DNA from 2 places in the Pseudomonas sp. DC1.2 genome. Region 2 is predicted to be linked to the other one. Evidence: riboswitches for the same ligand, from Rfam matches in the RefSeq annotation. Region 2 holds a riboswitch; the other holds the start of a gene.

Region 1 (7,629 bases), 1.9 Mb from region 2:
GTCCTTGGCCCGGCCTTCGGCCTGAGCGATCCAGATCGAGGCGCAATCGTTGCGGATCGAGTGGTTGATGTACGCCGACAGCAGTTGATAAGCGGCCATTTTCTCGCGGCGACCGGAAATCGAACGGTGGACGATGAAGCTCTTGTTCAGGCGCATCAGGTCGCTGACAAAAGGCTTTTGCAGCAGGTTATCGCCAATGGCGATGCGCGGCGTCGGCAGGCCAGCGTGGTACACCGCATAGTTGACGAACGCCGGGTCCATCACGATGTCACGGTGGTTGGCGATGAACAGGTAAGCGCTGCCCGACTTGAATTGTTCGACGCCGGTGTAGGTCACACCGTCTGTGGCGCGTTCGATGGTGTGGTCGACGTAAAGCTCGACTTTATCCTGCAATGTGGCCACCGACGTCACGCCGGCGAACTCACGGCGCAGCCGATGAGCTATAAGAGGTTTGAGCATCCAGCCGAAGGCACCGGCAAAACGCGGGAAGCGGAAGTGGGTGAGGATATCTAGAAACGCCTTGTCGCCGAGCAATCGTGCCAGCACCGCTGGGACTTCGCTGTCGTCGTAAGGTCGGATGGCATCGAATTCGCCCATCATGCTCTCTTGTTAGAAACGGCTAGGGTAAGTAAAGGTTTTGTTCGAAAACCAACGGGGCACGGTCTGAAAAATCACCCAGACAAAAATAGCCCTGCAAATAGACCGGCGATTATACGCACAAGTCACTTGGGAGACCGCGATGCTGGAAACCGCAGCTTATGAATGCCCGTATTGTGGTGAGGAGGTTGAGACTTCTCTGGATCTGTCCGGTGGCGACCAGACGTATATCGAGGACTGCCAGGTGTGCTGTCGACCGATCAAGTTTGTGTTGCAGGTTCACGGAGATGAATGGCATTTCGAAGTCTTCAGTGAAAACGAATGAAGGGGGCGCCCGATGCAGCGAATCTACGAACCGGAAAACCTGATGGAAGGCGAGTTGCTGCAAAGCATGCTCGCCAGCGAGGGTATCGAAGCCCATCTGGTGGGGCGTGATTTGCTCGGCGGCACGGGCGAACTGCCAATTTTTGGACTACTTGGCTTGTCGGTGGACAACGATCAGGCCCAATACGCCCGGGAGTTGATCACGGCCTACAATGCCGCGTTGCCGATGCCGGAGGATGAACCGGAAAGTTTTCCCGGCACGCTGGTCTGTTAGGCTGGCGTTCGTTTTATCCAGAGTCGTGTTGCCCCATGTGTGGACGTTATGCCCTGTTTCGCTGGAACCCCGCCTTCGCGGCCCTGCCAGGTTTTCCCGCCGATCAGCAGGCGCAGTGGAATATTTCCCCCAATGATTCGGTGTTGATGCTGCGTGCCGGCCCGGACGGCCAGCGTGCGTTGGCCCGTGCCCGCTGGGGGTTGACGCCGCCGTGGCTGACCGATCTGTCCCGCACGCCGGCCCACGCCAGGGCGGAAACCGTGGCCGAGCAGCCGATGTTTCGCCAGGCCTTGCGCGAGCGCCGCTGCCTGCTGCCGGCCAACGGCTTCTACGAATGGCGCGGCACCACGCGCAAGCGCCCGTACTGGCTGACGCCGGGTGAGGGCTCGGCTCTGTTCTTTGCGGCGATCTGGGAAGCGTATCCCGTGCAGGAACAGGTGTGGCTGAGTACGGCGGTGATTACGCAGCCTGCGGCGAGTCAGCGCCGGCCATTGATTCTCGATGCTGTAGGACAAGCGGCTTGGCTTGATCCTGAGACGCCGTTGCATGTATTGCAGGGGTTGTTGGCCAGTGAGCCGGCGGCGTTGCGCGAGCGGGTGCTGGCGAATCTGGTGAATGATCCGAAGCTCAATGGGCCGGAGTGCTTGACGCCGGGTTGACCGGGCGCCTTTTGCCGAGACTTTCGCGAGCAGGCCTCTTGATCAACCCCGGGGCGGATTGATCAACCCTCTGGCGCCGATACAATTGAGCCCCTACGATACGCGACATGTTTTCAGGGAGCTTTTTTGATGAACAAGACATTGGTTGTGGGAGTAATCAGCGCAGGCTTGCTACTCGCCGGTTGTCAGTCGGTCAACACCACCAGCGCCGGCGCGGTGGGCGTTGAGCGTAAACAGTACATGTTCAGCATGTTGTCCTCCGATGAGGTCAACCAAATGTACGCACAGTCCTATCAGAAGACGGTGGGCGAGGCGAATACCCAAGGTGTGCTGGATAAGACCAGCAGCGATGCCAAGCGCGTCCAGGCGATCGCCACTCGGCTGATTGCCCAGGCGCCAAACTTTCGTCCGGATTCGGCCCAATGGAAGTGGGAAGTCAACCTGATCAAGAGTGACGAACTCAACGCCAACTGCGGTCCTGGCGGCAAAATCATTTTCTACACCGGGCTGATCGACAGTCTGAAACTCACCGACGATGAAATCGCTGCGGTCATGGGGCATGAAATCGCCCACGCCCTGCGTGAGCATGGGCGTGAAGCGATGTCCAAGGCCTATGGCATTGAAATGGCCAAGCAGGGGGCGGGTGCTTTGCTTGGTTTGGGGCAGGACAGCCTGGCCTTGGCAGATACCGTGGCCAACTACGGTATGACCTTGCCTAACAGTCGGGCCAATGAAAACGAGGCTGATCTGATAGGCCTGGAGCTGGCGGCCCGCGCCGGGTACAACCCGAACGCCGCGATCACCTTGTGGAACAAGATGAGCAAGGCGTCTGAAGGTTCGCCTCCGGAATTCATGAGCACCCACCCGGCGTCGGCCAGTCGTATTTCGTCGTTGCAAGCGGCGATCCCGAAGGTGATGCCGCTGTACGAGCAAGCCCCTAAATCCTGATGGTGTTGAATCGTCAGTAAGGGCCTCATCGCGAACAGGCTCGCCCCCACAGTTGATTGCATTTCAATGTGGGAGCAAGCCTGCACGCGAAGAACGATTACACGGTCCTACTGACTGAGCGCGTCAAACCCATCCACTGCTCTGCATTGCTTTGTACACCGCGACAATCGCCAAGACCACGAACGCCGAGGCGGCCAAACGACGGATCAGGGTCAGCGGCAGTTTGTCTGCCGCAAAGTTGCCGGCGAGTACCACGGGCACGTTAGCAATCAACATCCCGGCCGTTGTGCCGATGATCACCAGCCACAGGTCCGGGTATTGTGCGGCGAGCATCACCGTGGCGACTTGCGTCTTGTCACCCATTTCCGCCAGGAAAAATGCGATCAGTGTGGTCAGGAACGGCCCGTACTTGCGGACGGCGCTGGTTTCGTCATCGTCCATTTTGTCAGGCACCAGTGTCCACAATGCCGTCGCGGTGAAGCTGGCGGCCAGGATCCAGTGCAGCATCACATCCGTGAAGAAACTGCTAAACCAGGAGCCGACTGCAGCGGCTGCCGCATGGTTGGCCAACGTCGCGACGAGGATGCCGGCGATGATTGGCCAGGGTTTGCGAAATCGAGCGGCGAGAATGAGCGCGAGCAGTTGAGTCTTGTCGCCGATTTCGGCCAAGGCAACGACTGCGGTAGGAACGAGAAGAGAATCCAGCATCAGGGTTTTCCTAAGGGGCGGGTCGACACGGCTATGACACGTACAGCCTCCCCGCCCCGGGTAAGGTGTTCGTGTCATAGGTCTGGTCAAACCCTGGCGATCCGTCTGTGCGGACGCTTGGGTCGCATACGCCATGGTCTGTTGACCAAGTATGTTGACGTATGCCGGACGAGCATGGCGCTCGTGGGAGACTACTCCCCTAGGACGGGGCGGATTCTGCCTAGGCAAATCCGATTGGGCAAGCTCTGTTTTTTTTAATAAGGGTCAGCCGCGTTTGGCTCGATAGATTCGAAAACCCTGTCCTTCGGCCTTGATTGCACACACGCCCAAGTGCTCTTCGATCAATGGTTGGTACTTCAGGAAACTGTTCGCTACTAAACGCAGTTCGCCGCCGTTTTTCAGATGTTTGGCTGCTTTTCGTAGCAAGTTCTCAGTGGCGAAGTAGTCGGTGTGTACGCCGACATGGAAGGGCGGGTTACTTAGGATTGCGCTCAAACCCATGGGGGCGGCGTCGATCCCGTCACCGGTAATCACCTCGGCCTCCAAGCCATTGGCGGCCAGCGTCAGACGGCTGCTGGCGGCAGCAAATGCATCCACGTCGAGCAGCGTCACCTGATTGTGTGGGTAACGCCGTTTAACCGCTGCGCCCAACACGCCAGCGCCACAACCGAAGTCCAGCAAGTGACCGCTCGGCAACTTGTCCAGGTGCTCCAGCAGCAGCGCGCTGCCGCGATCCAGTCGACCGTGGCTGAACACCCCCGGCAGGCTGATAACTTTCAGTGGGCCTTCGGCCAGTGGCAATTCGTATTCCTGGGCCAGGCTTTCCAGCGACTGGGCTTGCGGCGCTTCGGCCACGGTGACCTGCCAGAGTTGGCAGTGCCGTGCGCTGTCGAGCTTGCGCGGTTTACCGAACGGGGTCAGTTGCTTGGCCGCGCCTTCGATGCCGCTGCGCTTTTCGCCCACCAGGTACACCTCGCGCCCGGCCAGTTGTGAGGCAACGGCATTGAGGATGTAATCGGTGAGGTCTTTGGACTTGGGCAGAAACACCACGGCGGTATCGAATTCACGCTCGGGCACGTGTACCCCGAAATGGCTGCGACCTTCAAAGCGAGCATCCAGCGCCGCTTGATCGCCCGCGTGCCAGCACCAGCCATGAGCGTTGGGCAGTTTCCCTAACAGGTCGTCGGCGGGCAAACCGGCCAGCAGCACCGAACCCTGGAATAAATCGGCCTGACGAAGCAGGACTTCACTGCGCGGATCCATATTCTGCTCCTTGAAAAAAAGTGCAGCAGTTTATCAACTGACGACCCGCAGCGCTTTACCGTTGAAGAAAGCCAAGGCGTTTTCTGTCAGTTGGCCGACGATGCGTTGGCGCGCCTCGCGACTGCCCCAGGCGTTGTGCGGGGTCACGATCAACCTTGGAATGTCCGGGGCCAGTAATGGATTGCCTGCCGTCGGTGGCTCGACGCTCAGCACATCCGTCGCCGCGCCGCCCAGATGACCGCTGCGCAAGGCATCGGCCAAGGCCTGCTCGTCGATCAGGCCGCCGCGGGCGGTGTTGACCACGAAGGCGCCACGCTTCATCGCTGCCAGCTCCCCGGCGCCGATGAAGTGGCGCGTGTGCTCGTTGAGCGGACAGTGCAAGGTCAGTGCGTCGATTTGCGGTAGCAGTTCATCGAGCGGCAAGCGCTCTGCACGGGCCGGGCGGCCCGGAATCTGTCCCAGCAACACGCGCATGCCGAACGCTTCGGCCAGTCGTGCCACCGCGCTGCCCAGTTCGCCATGACCGAGCAGGCCGAGTGTTTTGCCCTCAAGTTCGACGATCGGGTAATCGAGCAGGCAGAACTGTTTGGCCTGCTGCCAGCGACCTTCGCTGACCGCTTTCTGGTAATCGGCCAGGCGCGTGGCGAGGTTGAGCAGCAACATGAGCGTGTGCTGAGCCACCGAGGGCGTACCGTAACCCTGGCAGTTGCACACGGTAATTGCGTGAGCGCGGGCGGCGGCGAGATCGACGTTGTTGGTGCCGGTGGCGGTGATCAGGATCAACTTCAGGTCGGGGCTGGCGGCCATGGCGTGGGCGTCGATCACGATTTTGTTGCTGATCGCGACGGTGGCGCCGGCGAGGCGCTCGGCCACCTGGTCCGGCGTGGTTTGTGCGAAAAGCTGTAAATCACTGAAACACTCGCGTAACGGACTGAGGTCCAGATCGCCGAGGTCAAGGGAAGGGTGATCGAGAAAAACGGCGCGTCGAGAGTTCGTCATCAACTGTACCTTTTGTGCGGTGAACTGAAGGCGTAACCTGCCGAGACTACCAGATGAAACAAATGGTTACGCTTACCCGGCCGGACGCTGAGCCCTGGGGGGACGATAGCCCGGTGAATTTCACTTTGATCGATCTGCCCTCAGAGGAGCCGCCATGTACTGGACCGAGTTTTTGACTGTCGCCCTGATTCACCTGCTGGCCGTGGCCAGCCCCGGTCCGGACTTTGCGGTGGTGGTGCGTGAGAGCGTGACCCACGGTCGCCGTGCCGGAACCTGGACCGCATTGGGCGTCGGCACTGCAATTTTCCTGCACGTCGGTTATTCATTGCTGGGAATCGGCCTGATCGTGTCTCAGTCGATCATGCTGTTCAACGCCTTGAAATGGGCTGCCGCCGCTTACCTGCTGTACATCGGTTTCAAGGCCCTGCGGGCACAGCCGGCCAAACCGGTTGCCGACGATCTGCACAAGGAGGTCGGTGAGCGCACGGCTCGCGGCGCCTTCACCTCTGGCTTCGTGACAAACGGCCTTAACCCGAAGGCCACGCTGTTTTTCCTGTCGTTGTTTACCGTGGTGATTAACCCCCACACGCCGCTGGTCGTGCAGGCCGGTTACGGCATTTATCTCGCATTGGCGACGGCAGCGTGGTTCTGCCTGGTGGCCCGGTTGTTCAGCCAACCACGCGTGCGTGCCGGTTTCGCCCGCATGGGCCACTGGTTCGACCGCACCATGGGGGTTGTGCTCATCGCCATCGGTGTGAAACTTGCCTTCACCGAGATGCATTGATTGCGTTGGACTGACTCGAGAACTTCCGGGAGTTCTCTCTGAATCGGCGGATCAGGGCTTCCATTAGCCGCAAATGCTGGCGCAAATGCTGGCGCAAATGCTGGCGCAAAGCTAGCATTTGTATGGCTCTGCAAATCATTCCTTTGACTGATTTGGCTGGCGTATAACGGCTCTAGAGTGCTTGTCTTTAAGCCACACCGTGCAGTCAGAAAAGGGATTCTTATGTTGCAGACTCGCGTTATCCCGCCAGCCGAAGGCGCTTACCAGTATCCGTTGCTGATTAAACGACTGCTGATGTCCGGCGCTCGTTACGAGAAAACCCGCGAGATCGTTTACCGCGACCAGTTGCGCTACAGCTATCCGACCCTGATCGAGCGGGTCGCGCGCCTGGCCAATGTGTTGACGGCGGCCGGGGTGAAGGCCGGGGATACCGTGGCGGTGATGGACTGGGACAGCCATCGCTACCTGGAGTGCATGTTCGCCATCCCGATGATCGGTGCGGTGATCCATACCATCAACGTGCGCCTGTCGCCGGAGCAGATTCTCTACACCATGAATCACGCCGAGGACCGCTTCGTGCTGGTCAACAGCGAATTCGTCGGGCTGTATCAGGCCATCGCCGGACACCTGACGACGGTAGAGAAAACCCTTCTGCTCACCGACTTGCCAGAGAAAACCGCCGATTTGCCGAACCTGATCGGCGAATACGAACAGCTACTGGCCGCCGCTAGCCCGCAGTACGACTTCCAGGATTTCGACGAAAACTCCGTCGCGACGACCTTTTACACCACGGGCACCACCGGCAATCCGAAAGGCGTGTATTTCACCCACCGGCAATTGGTACTGCACACCATGGGTGTGTCGACCATCATGGGCTGCATCGACAGCGTGCGGCTGCTGGGCACCAACGATGTCTACATGCCGATCACGCCAATGTTTCACGTGCATGCCTGGGGCTTGCCTTACGTGGCGACCATGCTCGGGCTCAAGCAGGTCTATCCGGGTCGTTATGACCCTGAGTTGCTGGTGGCGTTGTGGGCCAAGGAAAAGGTCACCTTTTCCCACTGCGTGCC
Region 2 (7,629 bases):
AAGAGCAACATCGCTATTGGCAGCGGAGCCTTCTTTTGGGCGAACCAGTCTATCTAGGCATACACCAAATACCCGGCACACAGCGTCAACATGAACGCCATCGTCCGGTTGAACAAGCGCATGCCCTTGGTGTTGTTCAAATACTCGCGTAAGAACGTCCCGGCATAGGCCCAACAGGCCACCGACAAGTAGCAGACCACCAGATAGATCACCGCGAACTGCCAGACCAGGCGCACCTCACCGTCCGCGACAAACGCGCCCATCCCCGCAACGCAGGCCAGCCAGGCTTTGGGGTTAAGCCACTGCATCAGCGCGCCGTAGAACATTGAAGGCGCCTCGCCCTTCTCCCCGGTATTGAGGCGTCCGTCATCGATCGCCAGCTTCCAGGCCATAAACAACAAAAACACCACGCCAGCCAACTGCACAACCCGCGTCAAAAACGGCCAAAGCACCAGCAGCTCGTGCAACCCCAGGCCCATCAACACCAGCAGCGCCACGAACCCCAGCGTAGCCCCCAACACATGACGCAACGTGGCACGAAACCCATAACGAGCCCCCGAACCCAACGCCACGATGTTTACCGGCCCAGGGGTTATGGAAGAGGCCAAAGCGAACGCCGCCATAGAGATCATCAGACTCATCACTCACCTTCTTCAATTCAGTAGAAACAGGCCTGACGGTATAAGCCGCCTCTGCTGCTGTATTGAAGAAAACACCCCTAAACACTGTGCAGCGATTTCTGCGCCTCACTGTATGGGTCAACTAGCGCGTCAGCTGTGATAAAAATATCGCTCCGGCTACTGGAGCCCCGTCATGGACCTCGCCACCCTCACGCTCTTTATTCCGGCCTGCTTTGCCCTGAATATGGCCCCTGGCCCGAATAATTTGCTGTCTGTCAGTAACGCCACCCGTTACGGTTACCGTCGAGCCTGCATGGCCGGCATTGGCCGATTGTTGGCGTTTGCCGGGATGATTGCCCTGGCTGCCGTCGGGCTGTCCGTCGTACTGAGCACTTCGCAGTGGCTGTTCTATGCCATCAAGATTCTAGGCGCGGCGTACTTGCTGTACATCGCCTGGCAACTGTGGCGCGCCGACCCAAACGCCCAAGAGCACGTCACTGCTTCAAAGGCAGGTAGAGTCGCGCTGGCCCGCCAGGAATTTCTGGTGGCCGCGGGGAATCCCAAAGCGATCTTGATATTCACCGCGTTTCTGCCGCAGTTTGTTGATCCCTCTCTCCCAGTGACACCGCAATTCGCAGTGCTCGGCGTCCTGTTTCTGATGCTGGAGTGGATCGCCATTAGCGCTTACGCCTACATGGGACTGCACATGCGTCGCTGGTTTGCCGAGCCTCGAGGCAAGCGAATTTTCAACCGCTGCTGCGCGGGTTTGTTGGCAGCAGCAGCGTCGGTGTTGCTGATGGCTCGCCGGGCTTGAGGCGATAAGCAAATCAGTGGCAGCACCGCGCATGCTATCAAGGCACCCCTCGCTACAGGTCTATGACCTGAACGAGGGCGCTGGCATTTGCAGAACAGGCACGTATATATTCGAATCTCCATATATATGAGCAAGCCCAATGAACCCGCGTCCCGCCTCAATCAAAGTCCTGTTCATGTGTACCGCCAATAGTTGCCGCAGCGTGTTGAGCGAGGCGCTGTTCAATCACCTGGCGCCGACAGGTTATGAAGCGGTAAGTTGCGGCAGTTTTCCAAGCGGCCAGCTCAACCCGCACGCCGTGCAGACACTGCAACGCTTAGGTATTGACACCAAAGGCCTCTACAGCAAAGACGCTTCGGTGTTCACCGACTCCCCGCCCTATCTGGTCATCACGGTCTGCAAACAGGCCGCCGGTGAAGCGTGCCCGGTCTATTTGGGTCCGGCGATAAAAAGCCACTGGGGCCTCACTGATCCTTCGGATGTCCACGGCACAGAACAGCAGATTCAGCATGCCTTCGACTGCACCGTTGGCATCATCAAACGACGCTTTGCAGCGTTCTTCGCCCTCGACTTTAACCACCTCGGCGGCGCACAACTAAAGGCAGAGCTTGACCGTATCGCCACCCTGTAAAGCCTTTATCGAATCGGGAGCGCGTCCCATGACGCAGGCGTTGAATTTACTGTCGATTTTGCGGTGGAGGCTTAAGGCCGTGAGCCTTATGCTCAGGCCATGAACCTACAAAGCCCCCTGCTTCCACCCCACGCCGAGATGGTTCGCGCCATGCTCGAACGAGACACTGCCTACGAAGGGGTGTTTTTTACTGCGGTTAAAACCACGGGCATCTTCTGCCGTCCCAGTTGCACAGCACGCAAACCCAAGCCGGAGAACGTCGAGTTCTTTGCTAACGCCGATGAATGTTTATCGGCAGGCTACCGCGCCTGCTTGCGTTGCAAACCACTGGACGCCGCGGCCATCGCCCCGGACTGGGTGCAGACGTTGCTCAAAGCCGTGGACGGCGACCCCGAACACCGCTGGACCGATGCCCATTTGCAGGCCGCAGGCGTCGAACCACTCAAACTGCGGCGCTGGTTCAAGCAGCATTTCGGCATGACCTTCCACACGTGGCTGCGCACCCGGCGCTTGGGCATGGCGCTGGGCGGAATCAAGCAAGGCGAGTCCATCGATAGCGTTGCGTATGACTCCGGATACGAATCCTTAAGTGGTTTTCGCGACGCGTTTCAGAAATCTTTCCACATCACGCCAGGCCGAGCGGCGCATAGCGAGCCGCTGCTGTTCACTCGACTGACCACGCCTTTGGGGCCCATGATTGCCATGGCCGAGCGTCGCGGGCTGGTGTTGCTGGAGTTTCTGGATCGTCCGGCGCTGACGCGGGAAGTCGAAGAGCTGCAGAACCGTTATGGTTACGCCGTCGCCCCCGGACACAACGCCCATTTACAGCAGATCGAAGCAGAACTGACGTGCTACTTCAACGGGCAACTGAGCGAATTCAAGGTGCCTCTGCACCTGCCGGGCAGTGAATTCGCTAAACGAGTCTGGGCCGAACTGGCACGAATCCCTTACGGCCAGACCCGCACCTATGGCGCTATCGCGACCGTGCTGGGCAAACCCGGGGCCAGCCGCGCCGTCGGCTTGGCGAACGGCCAGAACAGACTCGCTATCGTGCTGCCCTGTCACCGGGTCATCGGGGCGGACGGCTCGCTGACCGGCTATGGCGGCGGACAACCGCGCAAGGCTTTTCTCCTCAGGCTGGAAAAAGCTGCGGTGCAGATTACTCAACCCCTCGCATTCTAATCACGCTGTGTTTTTCACAAGGATTGAAACTCAATGGACGCGCTCGACCAACAGTTCCACAACCTTCACCAGAACGGCTTGCTGATCCTCGCTAACGTCGCCGACGCAGCCGGTGCGCGGATTGTGCAGCAGCTGGGCAGCCAGGCAGTCGCTACCAGCAGCGCGGCAGTCGCGTGGCTTCACGGTTACAAGGACGGCAACGCGCTGCCTCTCGAACGACTGGTGGCGACAGTCGAATCGATTGCCCGGGTCATCAGCGTGCCGTTGACCGTAGACATCGAGGCTGGCTATTCCGATGATCTTGAACAGGTTGCCAGGGTAATTGACGCTGTGATCGCGGCGGGCGCCGTCGGGATCAACATCGAAGACGGCTTTGCAACGCCTGAGCTGCTGGTGCGCAAAATCGAGATGGCGCGCCAGGTCGCCCAGCGGCGCAACGTGCGGCTGTTCATCAACGCACGCACCGATGTGTACCTGAAAAATCTGGTGCCCGCCGAAGATCGCGTCGCTGAAACGCTCAAGCGCGCCGCGTTATATCGGGCCGCTGGCGCCGATGGGTTATTTGCCGCAGGCGTGACCGCCGCGTATGAAATCGCTGCGATCTGCCAAGACACACCTCTGCCGGTGAACGTGCTGGGCCTCCCGTGTCTGCCCTCGCCTGAGGAGCTGCGGGCCTTGGGTGTAAGGCGTTTGACGGCAGGTTCAAGCATCGCCGAATTACTCTACGGTGCCATGCAGTCATTGGCTAAAAGCTTCCTGGAGACCGGCAAGCTTGACAGCCGTGATCTCAAAGCCTTTACCTACGGCGAAGTGAATGCGCTGCTCGACAATAACTGACCGCACGTTACACAGTGCTGCACTGCGGGCAGGACGACTCACCTTGCCCACAGTGACCGCTGCCCTTCTGGATATTGCATGCCCGATACCTATCTGCCCGCCAGCCAATTCCTGGCTTCCCTTGATGACGATTGGCGGCGCCATATCGACGCCGTTGGCCCCTGCCGCCATCAACCCCATCCAACGCGCGAACCTTACGAGTCGCTGGTGCGGGCCATTGCCTATCAGCAACTGCATGCCCGCGCCGGGGATGCGATTGTCGGGCGCTTGCGGGCACTGTTTCCATCCAGTCCATTCCCTGAGCCCGAACAGATTCTGGCGACAGATTTCACGCAGCTACGCAGCTGTGGATTTTCCGCCAGCAAGATCACGACCCTTCAGGGAATTGCCCAGGCAACGCTGGACGGCGTAGTGCCGGATTATGCAACGGCGTTGGCGATGGACGACGAGGCTCTGATCGAGCGTTTGATCACCCTGCGCGGGGTGGGTCGCTGGACGGTGGAGATGCTGTTGATCTACAGCCTGGAGCGGCTGGATATTTTACCGGCGGATGATTTTGGCGTGCGTGAAGGCTATCGACGCCTCAAAGAGTTGGACGCGCAACCCAATCGTAAGCAGATGATCGAGATCGGACTGGGTTGGCGTCCGTATCGGACAGTCGCGGCGTGGTACTTGTGGCAAAGATCCGACAAGGTTGCGCCGCGCATTATCTGACATCGACTCAAATACAGTGCGCCCAGCGAACACGCCGTCAGCGTTTTTCAGCGGTATGCAGCCCGGTGCATAGGTGCTCCGGGCAGCGATACGAGACAGCAGACGCCTGGGTTTATCAGACCGAGAGATGCTCATAGAGAATCGCCGAGCCCACAATGATCAGGACCACACCGCCAGCAATTTCAGCACGTTTGCCGATGACGCTGCCGATGACCCGACCGAGCATGACGCCGATGGTGACCATGGTCATGGTGGCCAAGCCGATCAAGCCTGCCGCAAGCCAAATATTGACGTTGACGAAAGCCAAGCCGACGCCGACGGCAAGCGCGTCGATGCTGGTAGCGAAACCGGTGACGGCGAGCAACCAGAAGCCATGTTGCTTGGGTTTTTCGACCTCGACTTCTTCGGCCTCTTCAGTTTTGACCCCGTTATAGATCATGTGCAGACCGAGGACCAGCAACAGGCTGAAGGCGACCCAATGGTCCCAGCTGGAGACGAACTGCGTGGCGGCCTGACCAATAAACCAGCCGGCAATCGGCGTGAGCCCTTCGATCACGCCGAAGATCAGCCCAATACGCAGTGCTTCGAGAAATTTAGGTTTATGCAGGCTAGAGCCTTTACCGATAGCGGCCGCGAAGGCGTCGGTAGACATGGCAAAGGCAAGGAATATTAGAGAGGCTAGGTTCACGCTGAAACATCCGGTCGGGCTTGAGTCCACGACATGCCCGCGCGCCCGACTTCAGCGCAGGTATGTCGATGGTCTCACCAACCAGAAGGTGCCCGCACCACGGCATGTTGCCGAGAATGTTGATACGGGCGCTTGCGACGAATCGCAAGCAGGCTACTCCCCAAAGAGGCGCGCAGATTAACCGAGCCGATGTGAAAAATCTATCAAGGACTAGAATTTTTACATTTTGCTCGCCTGAGCATCTCAGGCCGCGATGGGCACACCGCTGTGAAAACGAAACTCCACATCCGGCGACTCAATCAACGCGTGTTCGGCATCGCGGACCCTGTCGATCACCTGCGCGATGTCTTTGGCATCTCCGTACTGATAGGCCAGCTTCAGGTAGCCCTGAAAGTGCCGGGCTTCACTTTTCAGCAAGCCGAAATAGAACTTGCCCAAGTCTTCATCCAGGTGCGGCACCAGTGCCTCGAAACGCTCGCAGCTACGGGCTTCGATAAACGCCCCCACCACCAGCGTGTCCACCAGTTTCACCGGCTCGTGGCTGCGCACCACTTTACGCAGGCCCGAGGCATATCGACCGGCGGACAGCTGACGCAGCTCGATCTTGCGTTTTTTCATCAAACGCATGACTTGTTCGTGATGCACCAGTTCTTCGCGGGCCAGACGCGACATCAGGTTGATCAAATCGACATGGGAATGGTATTTGGCGATGAGACTCAGCGCCGTGCTGGCGGCCTTGAATTCGCAGTTTTTATGATCGATCAACAGGGTTTCCTGATCGGCCAGTGCGGCCTGGACCCAGCCATCGGGGGTGCGGCAGCCAAGGAACTGATGAATTTCGGGAAGAATCATTGGCTCACTTCCGACAGGACGGCGACGATTTCGGGCTTCAGTAGCATGGGGCTCACGGACAAAGGTTCACGGCGAAGGGCGCCGATTATACCGGCCTGTCGACAGACCACCAGTCGCCACCGTTGATATGCATCAAGTCCCGGGTTGCCGAGCAGCAACTATAGTTGTGCAACGCAGTGTTTTTTACTTACTGGAGATCCCGACCATGCAAGCCATTCGCAGCATTCTGGTGGTCATCGAACCCGAGCACTCGGAAAGCCTGGCGCTGAAACGAGCCAAGCTGATCGCTGGCGTGACGCAAGCCCACCTGCACTTGCTGGTCTGCGATAAAAAGCACGATCACAGTGCCATGCTGGGCGTGCTTAAGGCTGCGCTGGTGCAGGACGGCTATAGCGTTACCACCGAGCAAGCCTGGAACGAAAGCCTGCACGAAACCATCGTCGATGTGCAGCAGGCGGAGGGCTGCGGATTAGTGGTCAAACAGCATTACCCCGACAGCCCTTTGAAAAAGGCGCTGCTGACCCCGGCCGACTGGAAACTACTGCGCTACTGCCCGACGCCCGTACTGCTGGTGAAAACGTCTAAACCTTGGACCGGCGGGGTCATCCTGGCGGCCATCGACGTCGGCAACACGGACGACGAACACCGCGCCCTGCATGCCTGCATCATCGATCACGGTTATGACATCGCCAGTCTGGCCAAGGCACAATTGCATGTGATCAGCGCTCACCCGTCACCGATGCTGTCATCGGCCGATCCGGTGTTCCAGCTCAGGGAAACCATCGAGGCCAAGTATCGCGAGCAGTGCAAGGCGTTTCAGGCCGAGTTCGACATCGATGATGAACACCTGCACATCGATGAAGGTCCGGCAGATGTGTTGATTCCGCACATGGTCCACAAACTTCAGGCGGCCGTGACGGTCATCGGCACCGTGGCGCGCACCGGCTTGTCCGGCGCATTAATCGGCAATACCGCGGAAGTAGTGCTGGATGCGGTAGAGAGCGATGTGCTGGTGCTCAAGCCCGACGAAATCATGGACCATCTGGAAGAGGTGGTAACGCGGCATTGAGAGCTATCGCGCCAAGCCGATTGCTTTTGCGAACAGGCCTGCTCCCACTGGGAGCAGGCCTGTTCGTGATGCTTTTAAAGCTCAGCCGCCGAAGGCGTCCTTGAGGAATCCGGGTGCGATGTAGCGCTGGTAATGCGCCTCGGACAGCAGGAAGAACTCCCGGTCAATCGCATCGCGCAGCTCCGGCAAATTCCAGTCGCGAAACTCCGGCATCAACACCAT

The links. A riboswitch is a leader RNA that binds a small molecule or an ion and turns the genes downstream of it on or off. The one in region 2 is predicted to bind manganese.
Region 1: linked by a shared signal. The riboswitch ahead of RHM68_RS20750 (TMEM165/GDT1 family protein) and the one ahead of mntP (manganese efflux pump MntP) in region 2 are both predicted to bind manganese.

The regions. Positions count from the first base shown of each region.
Region 1 covers NZ_CP133782.1:4,595,616-4,603,244, reverse strand. The annotation lists gene RHM68_RS20775 (1-acyl-sn-glycerol-3-phosphate acyltransferase) at 1-600, opposite strand, end outside; gene RHM68_RS20770 (CPXCG motif-containing cysteine-rich protein) at 740-922, shown strand; gene RHM68_RS20765 (putative signal transducing protein) at 935-1,195, shown strand; gene RHM68_RS20760 (SOS response-associated peptidase) at 1,231-1,854, shown strand; gene RHM68_RS20755 (M48 family metallopeptidase) at 1,984-2,802, shown strand; gene RHM68_RS20750 (TMEM165/GDT1 family protein) at 2,926-3,510, opposite strand; yybP-ykoY riboswitch at 3,600-3,722, opposite strand; gene RHM68_RS20745 (class I SAM-dependent methyltransferase) at 3,775-4,773, opposite strand; gene RHM68_RS20740 (2-hydroxyacid dehydrogenase) at 4,807-5,772, opposite strand; gene RHM68_RS20735 (LysE family translocator) at 5,927-6,556, shown strand; gene RHM68_RS20730 (fatty acid--CoA ligase) at 6,779-7,629, shown strand, end outside.
Region 2 covers NZ_CP133782.1:2,692,292-2,699,920, reverse strand. The annotation lists gene RHM68_RS12315 (AraC family transcriptional regulator) at 1-2, shown strand, start outside; gene RHM68_RS12310 (LysE family translocator) at 54-641, opposite strand; gene RHM68_RS12305 (LysE family translocator) at 814-1,434, shown strand; gene RHM68_RS12300 (arsenate reductase ArsC) at 1,595-2,065, shown strand; gene RHM68_RS12295 (trifunctional transcriptional activator/DNA repair protein Ada/methylated-DNA--[protein]-cysteine S-methyltransferase) at 2,165-3,247, shown strand; gene RHM68_RS12290 (isocitrate lyase/phosphoenolpyruvate mutase family protein) at 3,281-4,084, shown strand; gene RHM68_RS12285 (DNA-3-methyladenine glycosylase) at 4,163-4,798, shown strand; gene mntP (manganese efflux pump MntP) at 4,914-5,486, opposite strand; yybP-ykoY riboswitch at 5,485-5,655, opposite strand; gene RHM68_RS12275 (tRNA-(ms[2]io[6]A)-hydroxylase) at 5,730-6,338, opposite strand; gene RHM68_RS12270 (universal stress protein) at 6,544-7,407, shown strand; gene RHM68_RS12265 (DUF1289 domain-containing protein) at 7,489-7,629, opposite strand, start outside.